4 regions of the Nonomuraea composti genome follow, and region 1 is predicted to be linked to each of the others. Evidence: riboswitches for the same ligand, from Rfam matches in the RefSeq annotation. Region 1 holds a riboswitch; each other region holds the start of a gene.

Region 1 (5,265 bases):
CCAGCCGCTGGAGCGTTTCTGGCCGCTGCAGTGGATCGAGACCGGCATCTACGCGCTGCTCACCCTCGGCCTGACCTGGTTGTCCTTCTGGTGGATCAGGAGGCGCCCGTCATGAGGGCCAAGACCGTCGCGGCCGGGCTCGCCCTGCTCCTGGCGGCGGCCTGCTCGCCGCCCGCCCCGCCGCGCGGCCAGGCGGGCAGCGCGGCCGGTACGGCCTGCGCGCGGCCCCAGGCGGCCCCCGGAGCGGAGACGCCGACCACGATCGACGTCATCGAGCAGGCGTACTTCTGCGTCCTCACCCACTACTACGGCGCCGCCACGCTCGACGCCCGCGCGTTGCTGACGGCCGGGTTCGCCGCTCTGACGCGAGAGCTCAACCGTGACGGGCGCGACCTGCCGGACGCCGTCATGCCGGCGCTGACCGGCGACAGGAAGGCCGACTGGGCCGCGTTCGAGACCGTCTACCGCAAGCTCGCCGACCAGGTGCCCGGCCTGCGCGACAAGCTGGCCGTGGTCACCCTCGAGGCGATGGTGACCGCCCTCGGCGACAACCACGCGCGCTGGGCGCACGACGTCGAGCGGCCCCCCGACTACTACGACGGCGACGGTTACGGCCTGGGGCTGGAGGCGAACGCCGACGGCCCGGAGAGCCCGGCCCTGCCGCCCCTGTTCGTCACCGCCGTGCAGGGCGGCGCGGCCCGGGCCGCCGGGGTGCGGCCCGGCGACGTCATCGAGTCGATCAACGGTTCCGCGCCCTTCATCGACGGCGTGACCAGTCCCGCGATCGCCGCCCTCTACCCCCGCTATCCGGAGGCCCGCCCGGTCCGGCTGCGGCTGCTGCGGGAGAGCACCGGCCGCCGCTGGACGGTCACCCTCGAACCCGGCCTCTACCAGCGGGATCTCGCCGCCTTGCAGGTGGTCCGGTCGAGGCTGGAGGGCGACGTCGCCTACGTGCGGGTGCGCGGGTTCGGGCCGGACGCGGCGAAGCGGGCGCTCGGCGCGATCGCCAGGCTGCGCAGGGGCCGGACGCTCACCGGCGTCGTGCTGGACCTGCGCGGCAACGGCGGCGGCAGCCCCACTGAGGCGGTCCGGCTGCTGAGCGCGTTCGTCCACGGCAAGGTCACCGGCTACCAGTGCGCGGCGGACGGCACGTGCGAGTCCTTCCGCACCGACGACACCGTGGAGCTGGTGAACCTGCCCCTGGCCGTGCTCATCGACGGCGGGTGCGCCTCGGCGTGCGAGCACGTCGGCTCGGCCGTCAAGGACCTGCGGATCGGCACCCTGGTCGGCACCAGGACGGCGGGGGTGATCTCGGGGCCGGCGGAACCGCACCTGCTCGGCAACAACACCGTGCTGAGCTTCCCCGCCCGCCACCACCTCGGCCCCGCCCGCGAGGTGGTCGACAGGATCGGCGTGCCGCCCGACCACTACGTGCCCCTGACCTCGCGAGACGCCGCCGCCGGGCGCGACCCCGCGCTGCGGCGGGCCCTGACCCTGCTGCGCAAGTGAGAGGAACCGATCGCCCCATGAGACCGATCGCGGTGGCGCTCGCCGGCCTGGCCGTCCTCGCCGCCTCCTCCTGTACGGCGCCCGCCCCGCCCAGGGCCGCCGCCGTGTCACCCCCGCCGTCCGGCCCCGCCACCCTGCCCGCGCCCACCGGCCCGCACCCCGTCGGCACCACCGTCCTGCACCTGAAGGACGCCTCCCGTCCCGATCCCTGGAACCTCGACGCCAAGGTCAGACAGCTGAAGGTGACCCTCTGGTACCCGACGGGGCGCAAGGACGGGCGGCGGGCGGCGTACATGACGGCCGAGGAGTCCGAGCTGCTCATGAGAGGCGGCAGGATCGCGAGCGCGCCGTACGACACGCTGAGCAGGACGCGGACGAACGCCGTGGTGGACGCCGAGCCCGCCGGGCGGAAGCTTCCCCTGGTGGTGCTCTCGCCCGGGTTCACCAAGCCGGTCAGCGCCCTCACGTCCCTGGCGGAGGACCTGGCCAGCCGGGGGTACGTCGTGGCCGGGATCGACCACCCGTACGAGAGCTACGCCACGACCCTGGAAGACGGCACCATCGCCGAGTGCCTGGCCTGCGACAGCGACGCGGACCCCGGGTTCGGCGCGGTCGTCGCCGCCGGGCGGGCGGCGGACGTCTCGTTCGTGCTCGACCGGTTGCCGTCGGCGTGGGCCGGCTCGAAGGTGATCGACCGCTCCAGGATCGCGATGGCCGGCCAGTCGATCGGCGGGGCCGCCGCGGTGGCGGCCATGGTGAAGGACGCGCGGATCCGCGCCGGGATCGACATGGACGGCAGCACGTACGCGAGGATCCCGAAGCGCGGTTTCACCAGGCCGTTCCTGTTCCTCGGCGGGCCGGAGCACGTCCCCGGCGGCCGGGACCCGTCGTGGGAGCGCGACTGGGATCTGCTGGCCGGGTGGAAGCGGTGGATCGTGGTGAAAGGGGCGGACCACCAGGCGTTCACCGACGGGCCGCTGCTGGCCGGCGCGCTCGGCCTCACGCCCGCGTACGGCGCCCTGACCGGGCCGCGCGCGGCCGAGCTGACCCGCACGTACGTGGCGGCCTTCCTCGACCTGCACCTCAAAGCGCAGCGACGGCCCGTGCTGGACGAGCCGTCGCCGCGTCACCCGGAGGTGCGGATCGTTCGGGCCGGGGGCTAGTTCATCGAGATGTGCACGTGGTCGTAGTGGTTCTCGGTGATGCTGCCCCGGTCGGACATCGCCCGCCAGCCCGAGCCCTGGTTGATGCGCTGCTTCCAGATCACGTACTTGACGCCCAGCTTGTCCTTGTTCTGCAGCGCCCAGGCGGCGATGCGGTCGCCGAGCGCCTGGTTGGCGGCGGTCGGCATCGAGCCGCCCGAGCTCATCATGAAGTCGCAGGCCCGCCCGAGCGGGTGCTCGCCGCTGGAGCCCGAGCGGAAGCAGCCGACCGCGAACGGCAGCGCGAAGTTCTTCTCCACCTGGGCCTTCATCAGCCGCGTGCGGGAGGTGATGTTGTCGGGGCCCGAGGGCAGCTCGGGGGCCCAGGAGCCGTCGGAGTTGCGGCCCGTGCCGAAGGGGACGAGGTCCTCCAGCTTGTCCTTGATGTCGTCGATGACGTCCTCGGCCTCGTCGCGCTGCTTGTCGACCTCGGCGGCGTCCGCCTTGATCTTGTCCGTGAGCGCGGCGGCCTCCTCGCTGGCCTTCTTCTTGTCGTCGCGGGCCTTGGCGACGGTGGCGACGAGGGCCTGCTGCTCGGCGGTGAGCTGTTCGAGCAGGGCGGCGGTGTCGGCGTCCGTGGGGAGCAGGAAGCCGGGCAGCGCGGAGGGGTCGCCGTTCTGGTAGCGCAGGCGGGCGATGTCGGCGACGCGCTGCTCCGCCTCGGCCAGCGTCCGCTCGGCGGCGGCGGCCCTGGCCGCGGCGGCCTTGGCGGCGTCCTCGGCCTTGGCCAGCTCGACGCGCTTGAGGTTGTACTTCTCGATGAGCTTGTCGACCTTGCTGTTGAGCTGCTTGAGCTGGGCGCGCAGCTCGGCTTCGGTCGGTTTGGGCGCCGCCGAGGCGGGGGCCGCCGAGAAGGCGACGGCGGTGGCGGTGATGAGTCCGATGGCAAGAATCGCGGGGGACGAAGCCGCCACGTGGATGTTCCTCTCCCTCTGCCGGCCGGGTTAGCTGACGGGTTCGGGCAAGGGAGGTGCGATTCCCTACCGCCGTAGCGGATTCACCCCAGGTGCGGTTTGGGTCCCCGGCTCCCGGGCGAGGCGCCCGGGATTAGGCGTGCTACGGCCGTTACGGCCGGTGCATATGGGGATATTAGTGGTAGATCACGAGTCATGCGACCTTAAGTAGAAATCTATTAGTGATCTATCTGTGATCGAATCAGCCGCGCCGCCTCCTCCGGCAGCACGTCGTTCACGAACGCCCCCATTGCCGACTCCGAGCCCGCCAGGTACTTGAGCTTGTTCGCCGCCCGCCTGATGCTGAACAGCTCCAGATGCAGGTAGCCCAGCTCCCTGTCGACCCGCACCGGCGCCTGGTGCCAGGCCGCGATGTACGGCATCACCACGCCGAACAACCCGTCGAACGCCCGCAGCACCGAGGTGTAGAGCGGCGCGAACGCCGCCCGCTCCGCCTCCGTCAGCGCCGCCAGGTCCGGCACCTGCCGGTGCGGATACACGTGCACCTCGAACGGCCAGCGCGCGGCGGCCGGCACGAACGCCGTCCACAGCTCGTTGGCGGCCACCACCCGCACCCCGGCCTCCCGCTCGGCGGCCAGCACGTCGGCGAACAGGTTCCCCTTCGTGTACCGCCGCGCGGCGCCGAGCTGCAGCTTCGTCCTGGGCGTGACGTACGGGTAGGCGTAGATCTGCCCGTGCGGATGCGCGAGCGTGATGCCGATCTCCGCCCCCCGGTTCTCGAAGCAGAACACCTGCTCCACGCCCTCGATCTGGGACAGCTCCGCCGTGCGGTCGGCCCACGCCTCCATGACCAGCTCCACCTGGGAGTCGGACAGCTTGGAGAAGGAGGAGTCGTGGTCGGAGGTGAAGCACACCACCTCGCACCTGCCCGCCGCCGGACGCACCTCGCTCAGCCCGCCCGGATCCTCATAAGTGCCGAAATTGGTGGAGAAGGACGGGAAACGGTTCTCGAACACCACCACGTCGTAGTCATAGGACGGGATCTCCGACGAGCGCGTCTCCGACGACGGGCACAGCGGGCACTCGGCCGTGCCGCCGGTCGGCAGGAACGTACGCGTCTGCCGGTGCCCGGCGATCGCGATCCACTCCTCCGTCAGCGGGTCGTAACGCAGCTCCGAGGCCACCGGGCGCGGCTCCAGGGCCCGCCGGTCGATCGCGCTCCGGTCGGCGTCGTCACACCGGTCGAAGTAGATCAGCTCCCGGCCGTCGGCCAGATGGGTGATGGTGCGCTTCAAGAGGAGGCCTCCGCGATGATCAGTTCGCCGGCCCGTTCGGCCAGCTCGGTGCGTGCGTCCTGCGGCAGCCCCGCGTCGCTGATGACCACGTCGGCCTCGCTCAGCTCGGCGATGGTGCTGATGCCGACGGTGTTCCACTTCGTGTGGTCGGCCGGGACGACCAGCCGGGTCGCGGCCGCCACCAGCTCCCTGTCGGTCTCGGACTCCAGCAGGTTGGGCGTGGTGAACCCGGCGCGCACGCTCATGCCGTGCACGCCCAGGAAGAGCGTGTCCACGTGCAGGCGGCGGATCGCGGCCACGGCGACCGGGCCCACCAGGGCGTCGGACGGCGTGCGTACGCCGCCG
Region 2 (5,265 bases), on a different contig from region 1:
CCCAACAGCGTCGGCATCAAGTACACCGGCCCCGCCTCCGGCAGCGCCGCGGCCGCTCTGCGCTTCGCGTACGCACAGGTGGGCAAGCCGTACATCTACGGCGGCACGGGGCCGCGCGGCTACGACTGCTCCGGCCTCACCCAGGCGGCCTGGGCGGCGGCCGGCGTTTCGCTGCCCCGCACGACGTGGCAGCAGTGGTCGTGGGGGGCCAGCCGCCGGGTGTCGCTCGACGCGCTCCAGCCGGGGGATCTGATCTTCAGCGAGGGTTTGGGACACGTCAGCATGTATGCGGGTAACGGGCAGATCGTCCACGCGCCGCAGACGGGCGACGTCGTCAAGGTCGTCAAGCTCTCCTCTTACGGGCGGTCGCTGGTGGGTGCGGTCCGCCCGTAATCGTCCCGCTTTCGCGCGGCGGTGGGTGAGGGCCGATTTCGGTCCCTGACCGCCCGGGTTTCGGTCACGTACGGGTGCGGCCACGCGCCCCCCGCCAGGGGAGGTCGCAGGGGGTCGCCTGGCGTGGCGGCGGGACCGGGTCACGCCGGCGGCGCGGTGGTCGGCGTGGTGCCCAGCGCGATTGTCCGGTGCGGCTGGAGAGCCCGCCTTGGGCGCCGCCCACCTTGCGCCGAGCTCCACCGCGCATCGTCTCGCCGGCCCGGCGCCGGACAGGCGCGCGAAATCCGCCTGCCCGGCGCAGTGCCGCCTGTGCGGCCCGCGTGCTGGGGCGGCGCGTAGTGGGGTGCCGCGTGGTGGGGCGGCGCGTGGTGGGGCGCTGCATGGCGGGGTGCCGCGTCGTGTGCCGCCTGGCGCCGCCGCGTCGTGCGCGCATTCGTGCGCCGCGGCGCGACGAGACGCGCGTTGCCCGGGTGGCGCGTGAAACGGCGGGTCTGGGGCGGAGGGTCGGCAATATCTACGATGCTCCATCGTAGAGAGGGGCTCGCAAGGTCTTCAGAGAGGGCCACATTCAGCGGGGATGGATACGGATGGAGCCGTAGGTACCCGTGCTTCCCCCGGCATGGCGCGCATCATGGCACGGAGCGGGCGGGAGCGCTCCCAGTGGCGATACTCAGTTTGAAGTGTGACAAATGTGACGGATGTGACGGGTGGGACCTGACAAATGTGTCAATTCTGAAGTGTGAGGAGGGTCACATTTCGGTAACGGAGCCCGATGTTCCAGCAGGGATTTCGATCCTGACAAACCCTCCTGTCTGATCTTTACAGCCGGACTCACCCTTTGCCGATCCGTGACCTTTCGGCGTAGCTTCTGGCGTCGTCGCGGTGAACAAGCCATGTCCCCGCGAACCCGCATCGGTCCCTCCCGATGTGAGACAGATAAAAATCCGCCGGCCGCCCCCCGACCATCCCCACACCAGCAAGTTCGCGTCGGGGCCAGGGCGGCCTGCCGAATCCGTGCAGCCAGGAGGCACGGAGCCGGGGACCCAGCGATCCCAAGTCCCCAAGGGATCAGGGGTGAATCGGCGCGCCCATGCGTGCCGTAGGGCGACTTCCACGCCCGAATCCGTCAGCTAACCCGGTAGGCGTTCGTGGAAGACACAAGGAGAAATCCTGTCTAGTCCCCTGCAGAACCCCCGCCTGTCCCGCCTTGCCCTGAGTGGCGTTGCACTCACGATGACCGTGACGGCCGGAGGTCTGATCCTCCATGCCCCAACGGCTCGGGCGGAGACGACGAGCGATGCGGCCGTTCCGATGACGGTCAAGGCAGTGACGAGCACCGCGGCGATGAGCACGGCGGTGGCGAGCACGGCCAAGACGTCCAGGAAGGCCACGACCGCCCAGCGAAGGGCGGCCAGGCTCGCTCGGCAGCAAGCGAAGGCCCGCAAGGCCGTCGCCGTGGCCAAGAACCAGATCGGTGACCCGTACCGGTACGGAGGCACAGGGCCTGGTTCGTTTGACTGCTCCGGTCTCGTCCAGTTCGCCTGGAAGAAGGCCGGCATCAAGCTCCCGCGCGTGGCGAGCAGCCAGTTCGCCCGCATCAGGCACAAGGTCTCCTGGCGCAATCTGCGTCCCGGCGACCTGATGTTCTTCAGCGGGCTCGGCCACGTCGGCATGTACGTCGGCAAGGGCAAGATGATCCACTCGCCGCGGACAGGTGAACGGGTACGCATCGACAAGCTGAGCGGATGGCGCCGATCGTCCTTTGTCGGCGCGGTTCGTCCCGGCATGTGAAGAAGCCCCGTTCGGATTCTTGGAGGATTTCCTGGATCCGGACGGGGCTCTCGCCTGTCCGGGGACTTACGCGCTGGAGCCCGGCGCGGTCCGGGCCACTACGATCGGGCATCGTGTTGGAGCGGGTGAGCCGGCGGGCCGTGGTGGCGGGGCTGCTGATCCTCGTGCCCTCCGCCGCCGCTCCGCTGCCCGGTTCCCCCATCCTTCCTCCCGAGCTGCGCGATCTGTGGCCGGGGCGGCGGACGGCCGTGAGTCGCGGTGCCCGCTCCACGGTCGCGGGGCCGGCCGGCGCCTCGCCGACGTCGCTGGCCGAGCTGGCGCGCACGGCCGACGGTGCGGCGGTGCGGGTCTCGGGCGTGCTCGGCCGGCCCGTACGGCCGCTGATCGTCCTGCCCGAGTCCGGACGGGACGCCGCCCGCCTGGCCCGCACCACCCCGCTCGACGGGCTGGCGGCGGTCGCCGACGGGCGGCGCGTGATCGTCGTGCCCGAGGCGTTCGCCAGGCTGAACCGCACCGGCAGGGACGTCGTCCTGACCCACGAGCTGACCCACGTCGTCGCCGGCACCGGCGGCGTGCCCGTCTGGCTGTACGAGGGTTTCGCCGACTACGTCGGCTACCGCGACTCCGGGCTGCCCGTCGCGACGGCCGCCGCCGAGCTGGCGGCCGAGGTACGAGCCGGACACCTGCCGAACGCTTTGCCCGGCCCTGAGGCTTTCGCCGTGAACGGGGCCGACCCCGGCCGCCTTGCCCGGGCGTACCAGGAGGCCTGGCTGGCGTGTCGCTTCCTCGCTGACCGGTTCGGTGAGGGGACCCTGGTGAGGCTCTACCGTGAAGCCCGGGTGGCGGGCGTCGATCGGGCGCTCGCCTCGCTGGGGCTCTCCGTCGCCACGCTGACGGCACGGTGGCGCACGTACGTGCGGGATCGGCTCGTGTGAAGGGGAGGCAGATGAGCGATCGAAGAGACGCCGATGACGCGGCGCGGGAAGACGAGGTGACCGGGGAAGACCGGATACCGGATGGGGCGATGGCCGCCGTGGGGGCCGCGGGGCACGCGGACGAGGAGGCGGCGGAATCGGAGGACGCCGTCCCCGCCGGACGCCCGCACCTCGGCGGAGGGACGACGGTGCCGGGGGAGAGCGAGCCGGCGGCAGCCGCGCAGGCGCCCGCCCAGGCCCGAGCCCAGGCGACCGCCGGGGTGCCCGCGAGCGACGACACCGTGACGTTCGGACCACCGCCTCCGAATGAGGAGCGTGCGGACGGGCATCGTGAGGAGGTGCCCGTGACGGCGGCAGCCCCCGAGGACGCCAGGGCGACGCGCCCGGCGGCCATCGCGCTGGTCCTGCTGGGCGTCGTGATCCTGGCCGTGTCGGCCTTCAGCACGCCGTGGCGGGTGCTGTCCGGCGGCCCGCCGGACCCGGCGCGCGACTTCGACGCCGCCCAGATCGCCAGGTCGCAGGCGTTCGACGCGGCCACGACGCTGCCGAGCTACCTCTCGCTGGGCCTGACGGTCATCATCGCGGGGATCCTGATCGCCACCCCGTTCAGCGCCAGGGTGCTGGGCAGGCTGCGCGGCCCGTGGTGGGCGCGGGTGGTGCTCGGCGCGCTGGTGATCACCGCGATCACGGAGCTGGTCAGGTGGCCGCTCGGGATGTGGTTCGAGACGATCCTGCGCGACTACGGCCTGTCCATCCAGGGCTGGGGCAGCTGGACGGCGGATCGGCTGAAGAACCTGGGCGTGGAGGCGTTCCTGCTCTGCGTCATGCTGCTGGCCCTGGTGGCGCTGGCGCGCAAGGTCAGGCGCTGGTGGATCCCGGCGGCGGTGGGCGCGTTCGCGCTGACGATCGTGACGTCGTTCGTGTACCCGGTGGTGTTCGAGCCGCTGTTCAACGACTTCACCTCGATGCCGCAGGGCTCCCTGCGCACGAACCTGCTGGACATGGCGGCCCGTGACGGCGTCCCGGTCGAGGACGTGCTGGTGGCCGACGCCTCGCGCCGCACGACGGCGCTCAACGCGTACGTGTCGGGCTTCGGCGCCACGCGCCGCATCGTCGTCTACGACACGCTGCTGCGGGCCCCGCAGCGGGAGGTCGAGCTGGTCGTGGCGCACGAGCTGGGCCACGCGAAGTACGACGACGTGCTGTACGGCACGCTGATCGGCGCCCTGAGCGCCGCGTTCGGCGCGGTCGCGCTGTTCCTGGTCTTCGGTTCGGTACGGCGGCGCACCGGCGTCGCCTCGATCGCCGATCCGCGCTCGGTGGGCGTGGTCATGGGCCTCATGACGGTCGGCTCGCTCATCATGGGTCCGGCCCAGAACGTGATCAGCCGGCACATCGAGGCCAGGGCCGACGTGCACGCGCTCGACCTGACCAGGGATCCGGCCACGTTCATCGCCATGCAGAAACGGCTCGCCGTGACGAATATTTCCGACCTGTCGCCGGATGCGGTGGAATATATCCTCTATGCCTCCCATCCCTCCGGCCCCGAGCGCATCGCCATGGCCCGCGCGTGGGCGAAGCTGAACGGCGCGCCCGAGCCGTGACCAGCTCCACCGGCAGCGTCCTCTTCGTGACGAACGACTTCCCGCCCAGGCCGGGCGGGATCCAGTCGTTCGTGCACGGGCTGGCGCTGCGCACGCCGGGCGCCGTGGTCTACGCGCCCGCCTGGCCGGGTGCCGAGGAGTTCGACCGGCGCCAGCCGTTCCCGGTCGTGCGGCACCCGACCCGGCTCATGCTGCCCACCCCGGCCGTCGCCCGTACGGCGGCCGGGCTGGTGGCCGAGCACGGCGCGCGGGCCGTGGTGTTCGGGGCGGCGGCGCCGCTGGGCCTGCTGGGGCCGCGCCTGCGCGGCGCGGGCGCGCGGCGGGTGGTGATGCTCACCCACGGCCACGAGGCGTCGTGGGCGATCTCGCCGGGCTTCCGCGCGGTGCTGCGCAGGATCGGCGGGCACGCCGACGTGGTGACCTACCTGGGCGAGTACACGCGCAGGCGGCTGGCCGCGGCCGTCCCTGCGGGCAAGCTGGTCCGGCTGGCGCCCGGCGTGGACGTCGGCCAGTTCCATCCGGGGGTGGCCCCGGCCGAGCTC
Region 3 (5,265 bases), on a different contig from region 1:
GCTGCGCACGCACACCCCGCCGGCGCTCATCACGTGGGGCGCCGACGACCCGTTCTTCCCCGAGCCGGGAGCCCGCGCCTACCTGCGCGACCTGCCCGAGGCCGAGCTGCACCTGTTCGCGACGGGACACTTCGCGCTGGAGACGCACCTGGCGGAGATCGCGCCGCTCATCGCCGATTTTCTCGACCGGGTGTGGAGCTGACCGGCGCGCTCGGGGGAGCTGTCAGCCGAGGTCGTCCCAGCCGACCTCCTTGAGTGAGCCGTCGGGCTGGGGGCGGAAGATGCGCGGCTCGCCCATCCGCGCCACCAGGGCCTCGAACTCGGCGCGCCGCTCCTCGGGCGTGGGCCCGTCGGGGTCGATGACGGTGAAGCCGAGCAGCTCCACCTCCTCCGCGTCCACGTCGCCGGGCTCGACCGTGCCCTCGATGGTGAAGCCGAGCAGCTCGCGCAGCGCGTCCTCGCCCAGCTCGAGCGGGTGGAACGGCAGCGGGTACGGCTCTTCGTCCGGCTCGTCGGGGGTGGGCGGGACGGGGTGCTCGCCGTTCCAGTAGGGCAGTTCGAACGGGTACGGCTCGCCGACGTTCTCGATGATGCCGTTGCCGGGGGAGAGGCTGAGGGAGCGGACGAGGCGGCCGTCCTCCCAGACGGCGAAGGCGAGCCAGTCGACGACGCTGTGCATGGCGTGCAGCACGAGCCGGCGGCCCTCACTCGCCGCCACCAGGTGGGCGGGGAGCTGCGAGGGGTGGTCGAGCATGAAGTGCGCGCAGCAGATGAGGTCGACGCCGGGGAAGCTGGTCGCGTAGGCGAGGTCGTCGGGCGGGCGGATGTCGTCGAACAGCGTGCCGGGCTCGGCCGGGGAGATGCGCCAGCCGGGGAAGGAGCGCTCGATCAGGGCGGCGGTGGCGGCCGCGTCGGGGCGGGCGGGGGTGCGGAGCAGGCGGGGGAGTGGGGTGTCGGAGGAGGAGTAGGCGATGACGCCGGTCTTGGCTCCCATGCGGGTCTCCGGGGGGTGAGTGCTCAGAACAACCTCGGAAGAAGCAAGGTAGCGAGCCGCTCCGACAGAACCGGCCCGCCCGACCCGGGACCGGCCCGCCCGACCCGGGACCGGCCCGCCCGACCCGGGACCGGCCCGCTCGACCGCAGCCACGCCGCCCGACCGTAACCGCGCTGCCCGGCGCAACGGTGCTGCCTGGCGCAACGGCGCTGCCCGGCACAGCGAAGATCCTGGTCGAGGCGGGTGGGTGGCGCTGTGCCTGGTCGGCCGGTTGGCGAGGTGGCCGGGCAGCGTGGCGCGCCGCCCGGCACGGTCCGGCGGTGAGACCCCGGCAACGCGCGAGCCGTGGCGCGCCGCCCGGCGCGGCGCGGCCCCCCGGAAGACCCCGGCAACGCGCGAGCGCGCGTCCCCCGGTGGGGACGCGCGCTCGTGAGCGTCACATGGAAGGTGAAGGGCGGGCGATCAGGCCCTGGAACGTTCCGTCAGCCGGCGTACTGCGGGTACCCGTACCCGACGACCTGCGACTTCGGCCGGATGCGCTCCTCGACCTTGCCGTTGCCGGTGTTGCCCTCGATGGTGGAGATGGTGCCGTTCTGGTTGTCCTTGACGACGAACCCGACGTGCTGGATGTCGCTCAGGCTCTTGCCGCCGCTCCAGGAGAAGAACACGACGGCGCCGGGCTTGGCGACGGTGCCCCAGCGGTGGTTGGCGGCGAACCACTTGGCGTGGGCGACGGTGTAGGCGTCCCAGCCGACCTGCGGGCGGGCGCCGGTCTGCTCACCGACCCAGGAGACGAACATCGAGCACCAGGCGGCGTTCAGGTACGCGGTGCGGCTGCCGCCGTCGCGGGCGACGGTTTCGGCGGCGCGCTGGGAGTTGGCGTACCACTGCTGGAACTTGGTGCCGCCGCCGGCGGCGTTCTCGGAGGTGCCGACCTGGGCCCTGGCCATGGCGAGGACCTGGTCAGCGGTAACGTTGATCTTGGTCTCGGCGCGGTCGTCCGCCGAGCCGGCCTTGTGGGCGGCGAGGGCGGTGGCCGGGTGCTTCGCGGCGGTGGCCGCGGCGACGCCCGTGGCGGTGTCGGCGTTGGCCGTCATGGCGTTGACGCCGAGGGCCGAGGCGAGGACGGTGGCGCCGAGGGCGGCGCGGGCGATGTTGGTCTTCGAGACAGCGTTGATACGGTGCTTGGCCATCGAGGGAGGTGCTCCTTGCTTCCATGCCGCTTACCGGGTTAGCTGACGGGCTCGGGCGTGGAAGCTGCCCTACGGCACCGGAGTGCCGATTCGCCCCAAAGGACCTGGGTCCCCGGTTCCGCCTGAAGGCGGATTCAGCGGTCGCAGGACGATCCTGCGATCTTTCGTGCGATGGTCTGACATAGCCGGACAAACCGGACGTATGTCCCGATGTGCCCCATAAGGTAATACATGAGGCAAGAGGATTACAAATCCATAAAAGCCCAGCTAGGCAATCTGCCTGCGAGCGTCGGCCAGAAGCCCCATCATGGCAAGGGATTCGTCAAGAGGCATGATCGAGGATTCGGTCCTGCCTTCGGCCACTGCGGCGCGGACTTCGCGGATCTCTCCGGCATATCCGTTGTCGGCCGGATCGAGCACATGCTCTTCCGGCTCCATGGAGGGCCCGGTGAGAACGATCCGCTGCGGAGCCCAGAACGGCGCCTGGAGGTCCGCCCGCATCTGAGTACCTACAACACTGGCCTGGTTCGGGTAATTCCCGAGCAATGAGGCCGCCACGAGAGCGTGCCTGCCGCCGGGGTAGAGCAAAACGCCGGCCGCCTCCGCGTCCACCCCGCTGGGGGCCAGGGAGCCGGTGACGCGCAGGCCGGAAGGCATGCCGAGGAGGAGCTGGGCCAGCCCGAACGGGTAGATCCCGAGGTCGAGCAGCGCTCCGCCGCCCAGCTCGGGAGCCCAGAGGCGGTGCGCCGGGTCGTAGGGCGCCGCGAAGCCGAACGACGCCTGCACCGAGCGGATCTCGCCGAAGCGCGGATCGTCCGCGATGCGCCGGACGAGCGGGTTGAACCGCATCCACATGGCTTCCATCAGGAAGACGCCCGCCTCGCGCGCCAGCCGCACCATCTTCTCCGCGTCCTGCACGGTGGCGGCGAGGGGCTTCTCGCAGAGCACGGCTTTACCTGCGGCGATGGCCGCCTCGGCCACCTGGAGGTGCTGCGCGTGCGGGGTGGCCACGTAGATCGCGTCCATCCCCGGGTCGGCGCACAACTCCTCGTAGGAGCCGTACGCCGACTCCGCCTCCAGCGTGGCGGCCAGGGCCCGCGCCCTGGCCAGGCTCCGTGAGCCGACGGCGGCCACCCGCATGCCCGGCTCCGCCACGATGGCGGCCCCCACGGTGCGGGCGATACCGCCGGTGGCCGCAATTCCCCAAGTGAAATCTCGCATCCGGAGATGTTATAGGGGAGGTAAAGGGCAATATGTCATTAAAGGGCGCGGCGTCACCCGTGCCACGCCTGTCACTCAGGCCACGTTGAACGTGTCAGGGTCCGGCCCCAGCCGCTGCCCCTTGTTCAGCGCCCCGATGGCCGACATGTCCTCCGAGTCGAGAATGAAGTCGAACACGCCGATGTTCTCCTTGATCCGCGCGGGCGTGACCGACTTCGGGATCACCACGTTCCCGAGCTGCAGGTGCCAGCGCAGCACGATCTGCGCGGGCGTCTTTCCGTACTTCTCCGACAGCACCGCCAGCGCCGGGTCCGACAGCAGCCCCTTGCCCTGCCCGAGCGGGCTCCACGCCTCGGTCAGGATGCCGTTGGCCTCGTGGAAGGCGCGCATCTCGCGCTGCTGCAGGTAGGGGTGCAGCTCGATCTGGTTGATGGACGGCGTGATGCCGGTCTCGTCCATGAGCCGGGTGAGCGTCTCCACGGTGAAGTTGGAGACCCCGATGGCCTTGGCCCGGCCGTCACGGTAGATCTTCTCCATCGCCTTCCACGCCTGCACGTACTTGTCCTGCTTCGGCACCGGCCAGTGGATCAGGAAGAGATCTATGTGGTCGAGGCCCAGCCTGGCCAGGCTCTCGTCGAAGGCGGCCTCGGCGCGGCCGTGGTCGCCGTTCCACAGCTTCGTGGTCACGAACACCTTCTCGCGCGGCAGGCCGCTCCCGCGCACGGCCCGCCCCACGCCCTCCTCGTTGCCGTAGGCGGCCGCGGTGTCGATGTGCCGGTAACCGGCCTGCAGCGCGGTGGTGACCGCCTGCTCGGCCTCGTCGGCGGGAACCTGCCAGACGCCGTACCCGAGCTGCGGGATCTGCACGCCGTCCGTGTTGAGCATGAGCGAATTCATACCCTCCATTGTTCATGCAGCGTTTCTGACGGCTTAAGGCGGTGGGGCTAGCTTGAAGCGGTCGTTAACGCGCCATCACCCCGCTGGGAGGGCAACGAGTGGTCGAACAGGCGTCGGCCTGGGTGGAGTCCCCGCTCCAGATGCTGTGCGCCGTCGAGGCCCACCACGCCGGGCTGCTCGGCCCCGAGACGGCCGTCGTGCCGCGGGCGGGCCTGCGGCCGCTGAAGGCCACCCGGCGCGAGCTGGGCTCGCTGGGGCTGCCGGACGGCCTGGTGCTGGCCGAGCCGCGCGAGCGCATGCCCAGGCGCGTGCAGGCCGTCGGGGACGCCTTCTCCGGCAAGGTGCAGCTGCGCTGGCTCACCTCCCGGCCGGGCCGCATCGTCATCGTGGACGACGGCCTGGCCACGCTGCGGCTGCTCGAACTGCTCGCCGAGGGCCCGTACCGGCCGCTGCTGCGCGCCCGAGCCCACCCCACGAGGCTGCGCGCCGCGCTCGGCCTGGCGGCGGCGCTGCGGCTGCGCCTGAGCAAGGTGTCGGTCTTCACCGCCCTGAGCGTGGACGACAAGCTGGAGGAGGCCGTCCGCCGGGCCGGCGTCGACCTCGTCCGCCACGACTTCGCCTGGCTGCGGGCCCAGCCGCCCAGCGCGCAGGGCCCGGCCGAGCGCACGGTCGTGCTCGGCACCTCCCTCGTGCGCAACGGCCTCGTGCACCGCGACCACTACCTGCGCTGGCTGACCGACCTGGCCGCGCGCGAGCCGCTGGCCTACTACCCGCACCGCCGCGAGGACCCCGTGGACGTCGCCCTGATCAGGGAGCGCCCCGGCATCACCGTGCATGACGCCGGCGTGCCCGCCGAGCTGACGCTGCGCGGCCTCGACGCGGGCCAGCGGGTGCTCAGCCTCCCCTCCACGGCGATCACCTCGCTGCGGGTGCTGCTCAGCCCGCGCGGCGTCGCCGTCG
Region 4 (5,265 bases), on a different contig from region 1:
ATCCGGCACGCGGGTCTCAGCACGTGGGACACCGCCGCTCGTCACACCTGGACGCCGACGCCTCCGGTGATCAGGCGCTCCAGCGCCGCCGGGTCGAACGCCTCGTCGCCCAGCATCTGGCCGTCGAGCACCACGGTCGGCGTGCCCTGCAGCGGGATCTTGGCCGTCTCGGTCAGGTGCGCCTGCGCGTACGTCTGCGAGGTGACGCACGCGTCGACCGACGCGCCCGCCTTGCGCGCCGCCCTGGTCAGCTCCTCGACGGTGAACCCGGAGGCCACGCCGTGCGGCGCGGGCTGCATGGCGTACACCTCGTCCCTGAACGCCAGCCAGCTCCCCTCCGGCACGCAGCGGGCGGCCGCGGCGGCGCGGATGGAATTGGAGCGCATCGGCTCGTCGCGGAAGATCGTCACGGTGTGGAAGACGACCTTGACCTTGCCCTCCTGCGCGAGCTTCCTGATCGTCGCGTCCACCTTGGAGTGCATGTCCTTGCAGACGGGACAGTCGAAGTCCTCGTACACGTCGAGCACGGGAGCCTCGCTCCCCAGGTCGGCCAGGATCATCGAGCCGTCCGCCTGCCGGGTGAGCGTCACCTCGCCGGACGACGACACGCCCGGTGGAGAGAACGCCAGCACCCCGAGTACGGCGATCGCCACGCACGCCAGCGCGACCGCCAACAACCGCTTCTTCATCAGCCCACTCTCACCTCATTGATCGCGCAGACCCTACCCGAAACGGGAACGAGGGCCGCATCGCGGCATACGGGTCACGGGTGAGAAGGGTGGGCCCTCAGGAAGGGAGGGCCCATCCGGCGTAGGTCAGCCGATCTTGTGGATCCAGTTGTGGGTGTCGGGGCGGGCGCCGTACTGGATGCCGACCAGCTCCTCGCGCACCCGCATCGTCACCGGGCCCGGCGTGCCGTCGGCGACGGTCCACGAGCGGTCGGCGCCCTTGACCGTGCCGACCGGCGTCACCACGGCCGCCGTGCCGCACGCGAACACCTCGGTGAGGTCGCCGGACGCGCTGGCCTCCTGCCACTCGTCGACGGTGATGAGCCGCTCCTCGGTCTCCAGGCCCAGGTCGCCGGCCAGCTCCAGGATCGACTCGCGGGTGATGCCGGGCAGCAGCGTGCCGGTGAGCGCGGGGGTGACGAGCTTGTCGCCGAAGACGAAGAACAGGTTCATCCCGCCCATCTCCTCGACGTAGCGGTGCTCGTGGGCGTCCAGCCACACCACCTGGTCGCAGCCGTTCTCCACGGCCTGCCGCTGCGCGACGAACGCCGCGGCGTAGTTGCCGCCGCACTTGGCGAAGCCGGTGCCGCCGGGGGCGGCACGCGTGTACTCGGTGGACAGCCAGACCGAGACGGGCTTGATGCCGCCGGTGAAGTACGAGGCCGCCGGCGAGGCGATGACCATGTACTTGTACGTCTTCGACGGGTAGTTGACCCCGAGCCCCGCCTGCGTGGCGATCATGAAGGGGCGCAGGTAGAGGCTGTGCCCCTCGGTGGTGGGCACCCACTCCTTGTCGTGCTCGACGAGCAGCTCCAGCGACTCGACGAACGTCTCCTCCGGCAGCTCCGGCATGGCCATGCGGGCGGCCGAGCGGTTGAAGCGGGCGGCGTTGGCGTAGGGGCGGAAGGTGACGATCGAGCCGCTGATCTGCCGGTAGGCCTTCAGGCCCTCGAACAGCTCCTGCGCGTAGTGGAAGACCGAGGTGGCGGGGTCGAGCGAGAGCGGCCCGTACGGCATGAGCCGGGCGTCGTGCCAGCCCTGGCCGTCGGTGTAGTCGATCGAGATCATGTGATCGGTGAACGTCTGCCCGAATCCCGGGTTCGCCAGTACCTGCTCCCGCTCGGCCGCGGTGCGAGCGTGGTCGGATAGCTGCACGTCGAAGCTGAGCTTCTGAGCGATGGTCATGACGTCGGTCCTTCTCTCTACGGTCTACCGAAATCTACCGGAATCCGGTCACCCCTCCGGGAGGCTGTCACACCCGTCGGGGCTGTCCGTACTTCCTATTGTCTCGCTATATGGGATGGCAAGCGGCTGATGGGGTGGTCAGCCCGGATTGCCGCCGTGGTCCGGGTACACGAAAACGCGCCCGGCAGTCCTCCTCGGACCGCCAGGCGCGTACGTACGGGGCTAGGCGGTCCTAGCCGGATACTCGCGCGGTGATGTCGTCACCGATCTGCTGGGTACTACGGCCCGCGCCGCGCTCGGCGATGTCGGCGGCGACCGCCCGCTCGACCCGGGCCGCCTCGTCGTGCAGGCCGAGGTGGTCGAGGAGCATGGAGACCGACAGGATGGTGGCGGTGGGGTCGGCCTTGCCCTGGCCGGCGATGTCGGGGGCGCTGCCGTGCACCGGCTCGAACATGCTGGGCGCCGCGCCCTCAGGGTTGATGTTGCCGCTGGCCGCCAGGCCGATGCCGCCGGCGATGGCCGCGCCGAGGTCGGTGATGATGTCGCCGAACAGGTTGTCGGTGACGACCACGTCGAAGCGCTCGGGCTGGGTCACGAAGAACATCGAGGCCGCGTCGATGTGGCAGTAGTCGGTGCTGACCTCGGGGTACTCCTCGGCCACGCGGTTGACCGTGCGCTGCCACAGGTCGCCGGCGAAGGTGAGCACGTTCGTCTTGTGGACGAGTGTCAGCTTCCTGCGCGGGCGCGCCTTGGCCTTCTCGAACGCGTAACGCACCACGCGCTCGACGCCGTGGGCGGTGTTGAGCGACTCCTGCGTGGCGATCTCGTGCGGCGTGCCGCGGCGCATGACGCCGCCGGTGCCGGCGTAGAGGCCCTCGGTGCCCTCACGCACGACGACCATGTCGATGTTCTCGGTCGGCGTGCCGGCCAGCGGCGTGGCGACGCCGGGGAACAGCTTGACCGGCCGCAGGTTGACGTAGTGGTCGAAGGCGAAGCGCAGGCGCAGCAGCAGGTCGCGCTCGAGGATGCCGGGCGGCACGCTGGGGTCGCCGATCGCGCCGAGCAGGATCGCGTCGTAGCCGCGCAGCTCGTCGAGCACCGCGTCGGGCAGCGTCTCGCCGGTACGGTGATAGCGTGCGGCGCCCAGGTCGTAGTGGGTGGGCTCGATCTTCGTGCCTACTGCCTCAAGGACCTTGAGCCCTTCGGCGACGACCTCGGTGCCGATGCCATCCCCAGGGATGACGGCCAGGCGGATGTTACGCGACTCCATGACGGCAACCATACCGGCTCGTCTCGTCTGACGAACACACCATCTCAGTGGTCGGACGTCCGGTTTGAGGGGTTTGCGACCTTTTGGCCGTTTCGTTAGAGTCCGTCGGGCCTAATCCACGCAGCCGCTGCGTGGAGCCGGGGACCCACCTTCCCCCCAGGGGCGAATCGGCGCGCCGCGCCGTAGGGCTGTCTTCCAGGCCCGAGCCCGTCAGCTAACCCGGTCGGCCGCATGGAAGGACAGTCCCCTGTCTCGCATCGGCATCACCCTGGCGGCGGCAGCCTCCGCCGGGCTCATCCTGACCAACACCCCCTCCGCACAGGCCGCCACAGGATCACCCACCGGGTCCGCCATCGACGCGGACGCCACCACCCTCACCGGCGCCGAGATCCGGCGCATCACCCTGGCCCAGGCGCCCAGGCCCGCCTGGAAGGTCGCCCTCGAGTTCGCGATGGACAAGCGCGGCATCCCGTACGTCTGGGGCGGGACCAGCGACCGGGGCTACGACTGCTCGGGGCTCATGCTCCGGGCGTACGAGAAGGCGGGGATCGAGCTGCCCCGCACCGCCCGCGAACAGTACGGGGCGTTCGACAGGAAGATCGACTGGGACCGGCTCAAGCCCGGTGACCTGGTGTTCTTCAGCGGCCTGGGCCACGTCGGGATGATCTCGAAGCCCGGCTACATGGTGCACGCGCCGCACTCGGGCGACGTCGTGAAGGAGGAGAAGCTGTCGAGCTGGCGCAGGCAGGCGTTCGTCGGCGCGGTGCGGCCGGACCCGAAGGGGGTGCGCCAGTGGGCGGAGCTGCGCGAACAGCGCCGTGAGCCGGTGCCCGCCTCACTGACCGCCACGCTCTGAGCCGAAGCGCGGGCGGCCCCGCCTTCCCCCCGCGGGGCCGCCCGCCCGCCTCAGACGGCCGGCACGATCGGCGCGGCCAGCCGCTCCACGAAGCACGGGTTGGGGTAGTCGTCGGTGAAGTCCACCGGCTCGCCCAGGTAGTCACCGCGGATCTCGACGTGCACCGGATCGAAGATCCTCGGGCAGGCCACGCCGGGGCGGAACCGGATCCGGTCGAGGTCGCCGCCGAGCTCTTCCAGCCGGTCGCACGCGGCTCCCGGCTCGGGGTGGACCCCGCCGTCGGGGCCGCAGGTGAGGAACCACTGCGCGGTGCTGCCACCGTGGTAGGTGGTGATGCGCAGGTAGGACTCCTGCGCCTGGGCCGGAGCGGCGATCAGCGCCGCCGCGGCCAGGGCGGGCAGGGCGACGGTGGCGGCACGCCGGATCATGCTCAGCGAAGCGGAAGCAGACGCACGCATGGGGGGACCTCCTCTTGAACGGATACGTAGAGTGAAGTTATCAATACTCTCCGTATCTACAAGGGGAGGTCTTCGTCACCCCGTCGAGCGCACCGCCAAGAGGCTCTAGTGGTTCGGATGCTGGGGGGCGCCGCCGTTGTCGCGCCGGTCCAGCGCGGTCTGCAGGGCCTCGGCGGCCTCGTCCTGCTGCTCTTCCGTACGGTTCCAGGCATACATGTCGTACATGTCACTCAGCTCATTTCGCGGACGCGTTCCAGTGGGAAGCCGGATCCCGGTCGCGAACCCGACCGGGCCTGATCTCGCGGTCCGGGTCACGGACCGGGCGGATGGGACTTACTGGCCGACGCAACACCGCTCGCCGCGGCGGGTCGTCGACCTGCCCTAACAGGCCCCGCCGCGGCAGGCAATGAGTACGAGCACCTGGCGCATTAGCAGCCACAGTACCCGAGGATCTGCTCGGAAGTCCTAGTATCTTGCATGCTGAGACAGAAAAGGCCGCCACCCGGACGGGTGACGGCCCTTCACGAGCAGGTGCGAAGTCAGTCCTCCAGGTCCACCGAGCGGCCGCTCTCGGCGCCGATCTCGGCCCCGATCTGCTCCACGACGTCGGCGGGGATGGCGGAGTCGACGGTCAGCGCGATGAGCGCCTTGCCGCCCTTGGCGTCACGGGCCACCTGCATCGAGGCGATGTTGATGCTGTGCTCGCCCAGGAGCCTGCCCACCACGCCGACGATGCCGGGACGGTCGGCGTAGGTGAAGAAGCACAGG

Evidence for each region. Region 1 has a riboswitch for cyclic di-AMP ahead of HCN51_RS54145 (coiled-coil domain-containing protein). Riboswitches for the same ligand answer to the same signal wherever they lie in the genome.
Region 2: linked by a shared signal. The riboswitch ahead of HCN51_RS14790 (C40 family peptidase) and the one ahead of HCN51_RS54145 (coiled-coil domain-containing protein) in region 1 are both predicted to bind cyclic di-AMP.
Region 3: linked by a shared signal. The riboswitch ahead of HCN51_RS01405 (CHAP domain-containing protein) and the one ahead of HCN51_RS54145 (coiled-coil domain-containing protein) in region 1 are both predicted to bind cyclic di-AMP.
Region 4: linked by a shared signal. The riboswitch ahead of HCN51_RS12065 (C40 family peptidase) and the one ahead of HCN51_RS54145 (coiled-coil domain-containing protein) in region 1 are both predicted to bind cyclic di-AMP.

What each region holds. Positions count from the first base shown of each region.
Region 1 is NZ_JAATEP010000086.1:10,933-16,197, forward strand. It holds gene HCN51_RS54130 (ABC transporter permease) at 1-115, shown strand, start outside; gene HCN51_RS54135 (S41 family peptidase) at 112-1,509, shown strand; gene HCN51_RS54140 (alpha/beta hydrolase family protein) at 1,527-2,672, shown strand; gene HCN51_RS54145 (coiled-coil domain-containing protein) at 2,669-3,625, opposite strand; cyclic di-AMP (ydaO/yuaA leader) riboswitch at 3,631-3,775, opposite strand; gene galT (galactose-1-phosphate uridylyltransferase) at 3,844-4,920, opposite strand; gene HCN51_RS54155 (DeoR/GlpR family DNA-binding transcription regulator) at 4,917-5,265, opposite strand, start outside.
Region 2 is NZ_JAATEP010000009.1:46,623-51,887, reverse strand. It holds gene HCN51_RS14795 (C40 family peptidase) at 1-393, shown strand, start outside; cyclic di-AMP (ydaO/yuaA leader) riboswitch at 1,388-1,553, shown strand; gene HCN51_RS14790 (C40 family peptidase) at 1,627-2,184, shown strand; gene HCN51_RS14785 (hypothetical protein) at 2,298-3,119, shown strand; gene HCN51_RS14780 (M48 family metallopeptidase) at 3,131-4,723, shown strand; gene HCN51_RS14775 (glycosyltransferase family 4 protein) at 4,750-5,265, shown strand, end outside.
Region 3 is NZ_JAATEP010000001.1:308,355-313,619, forward strand. It holds gene HCN51_RS01395 (alpha/beta fold hydrolase) at 1-202, shown strand, start outside; gene HCN51_RS01400 (DUF6928 family protein) at 224-994, opposite strand; gene HCN51_RS01405 (CHAP domain-containing protein) at 1,477-2,187, opposite strand; cyclic di-AMP (ydaO/yuaA leader) riboswitch at 2,200-2,337, opposite strand; gene HCN51_RS01410 (Gfo/Idh/MocA family protein) at 2,455-3,408, opposite strand; gene HCN51_RS01415 (aldo/keto reductase) at 3,484-4,305, opposite strand; gene HCN51_RS01420 (hypothetical protein) at 4,404-5,265, shown strand, end outside.
Region 4 is NZ_JAATEP010000007.1:48,849-54,113, forward strand. It holds gene HCN51_RS12050 (DsbA family protein) at 42-689, opposite strand; gene HCN51_RS12055 (branched-chain amino acid aminotransferase) at 816-1,913, opposite strand; gene HCN51_RS12060 (3-isopropylmalate dehydrogenase) at 2,146-3,183, opposite strand; cyclic di-AMP (ydaO/yuaA leader) riboswitch at 3,282-3,427, shown strand; gene HCN51_RS12065 (C40 family peptidase) at 3,635-4,039, shown strand; gene HCN51_RS12070 (SSI family serine proteinase inhibitor) at 4,090-4,497, opposite strand; gene serA (phosphoglycerate dehydrogenase) at 5,037-5,265, opposite strand, start outside.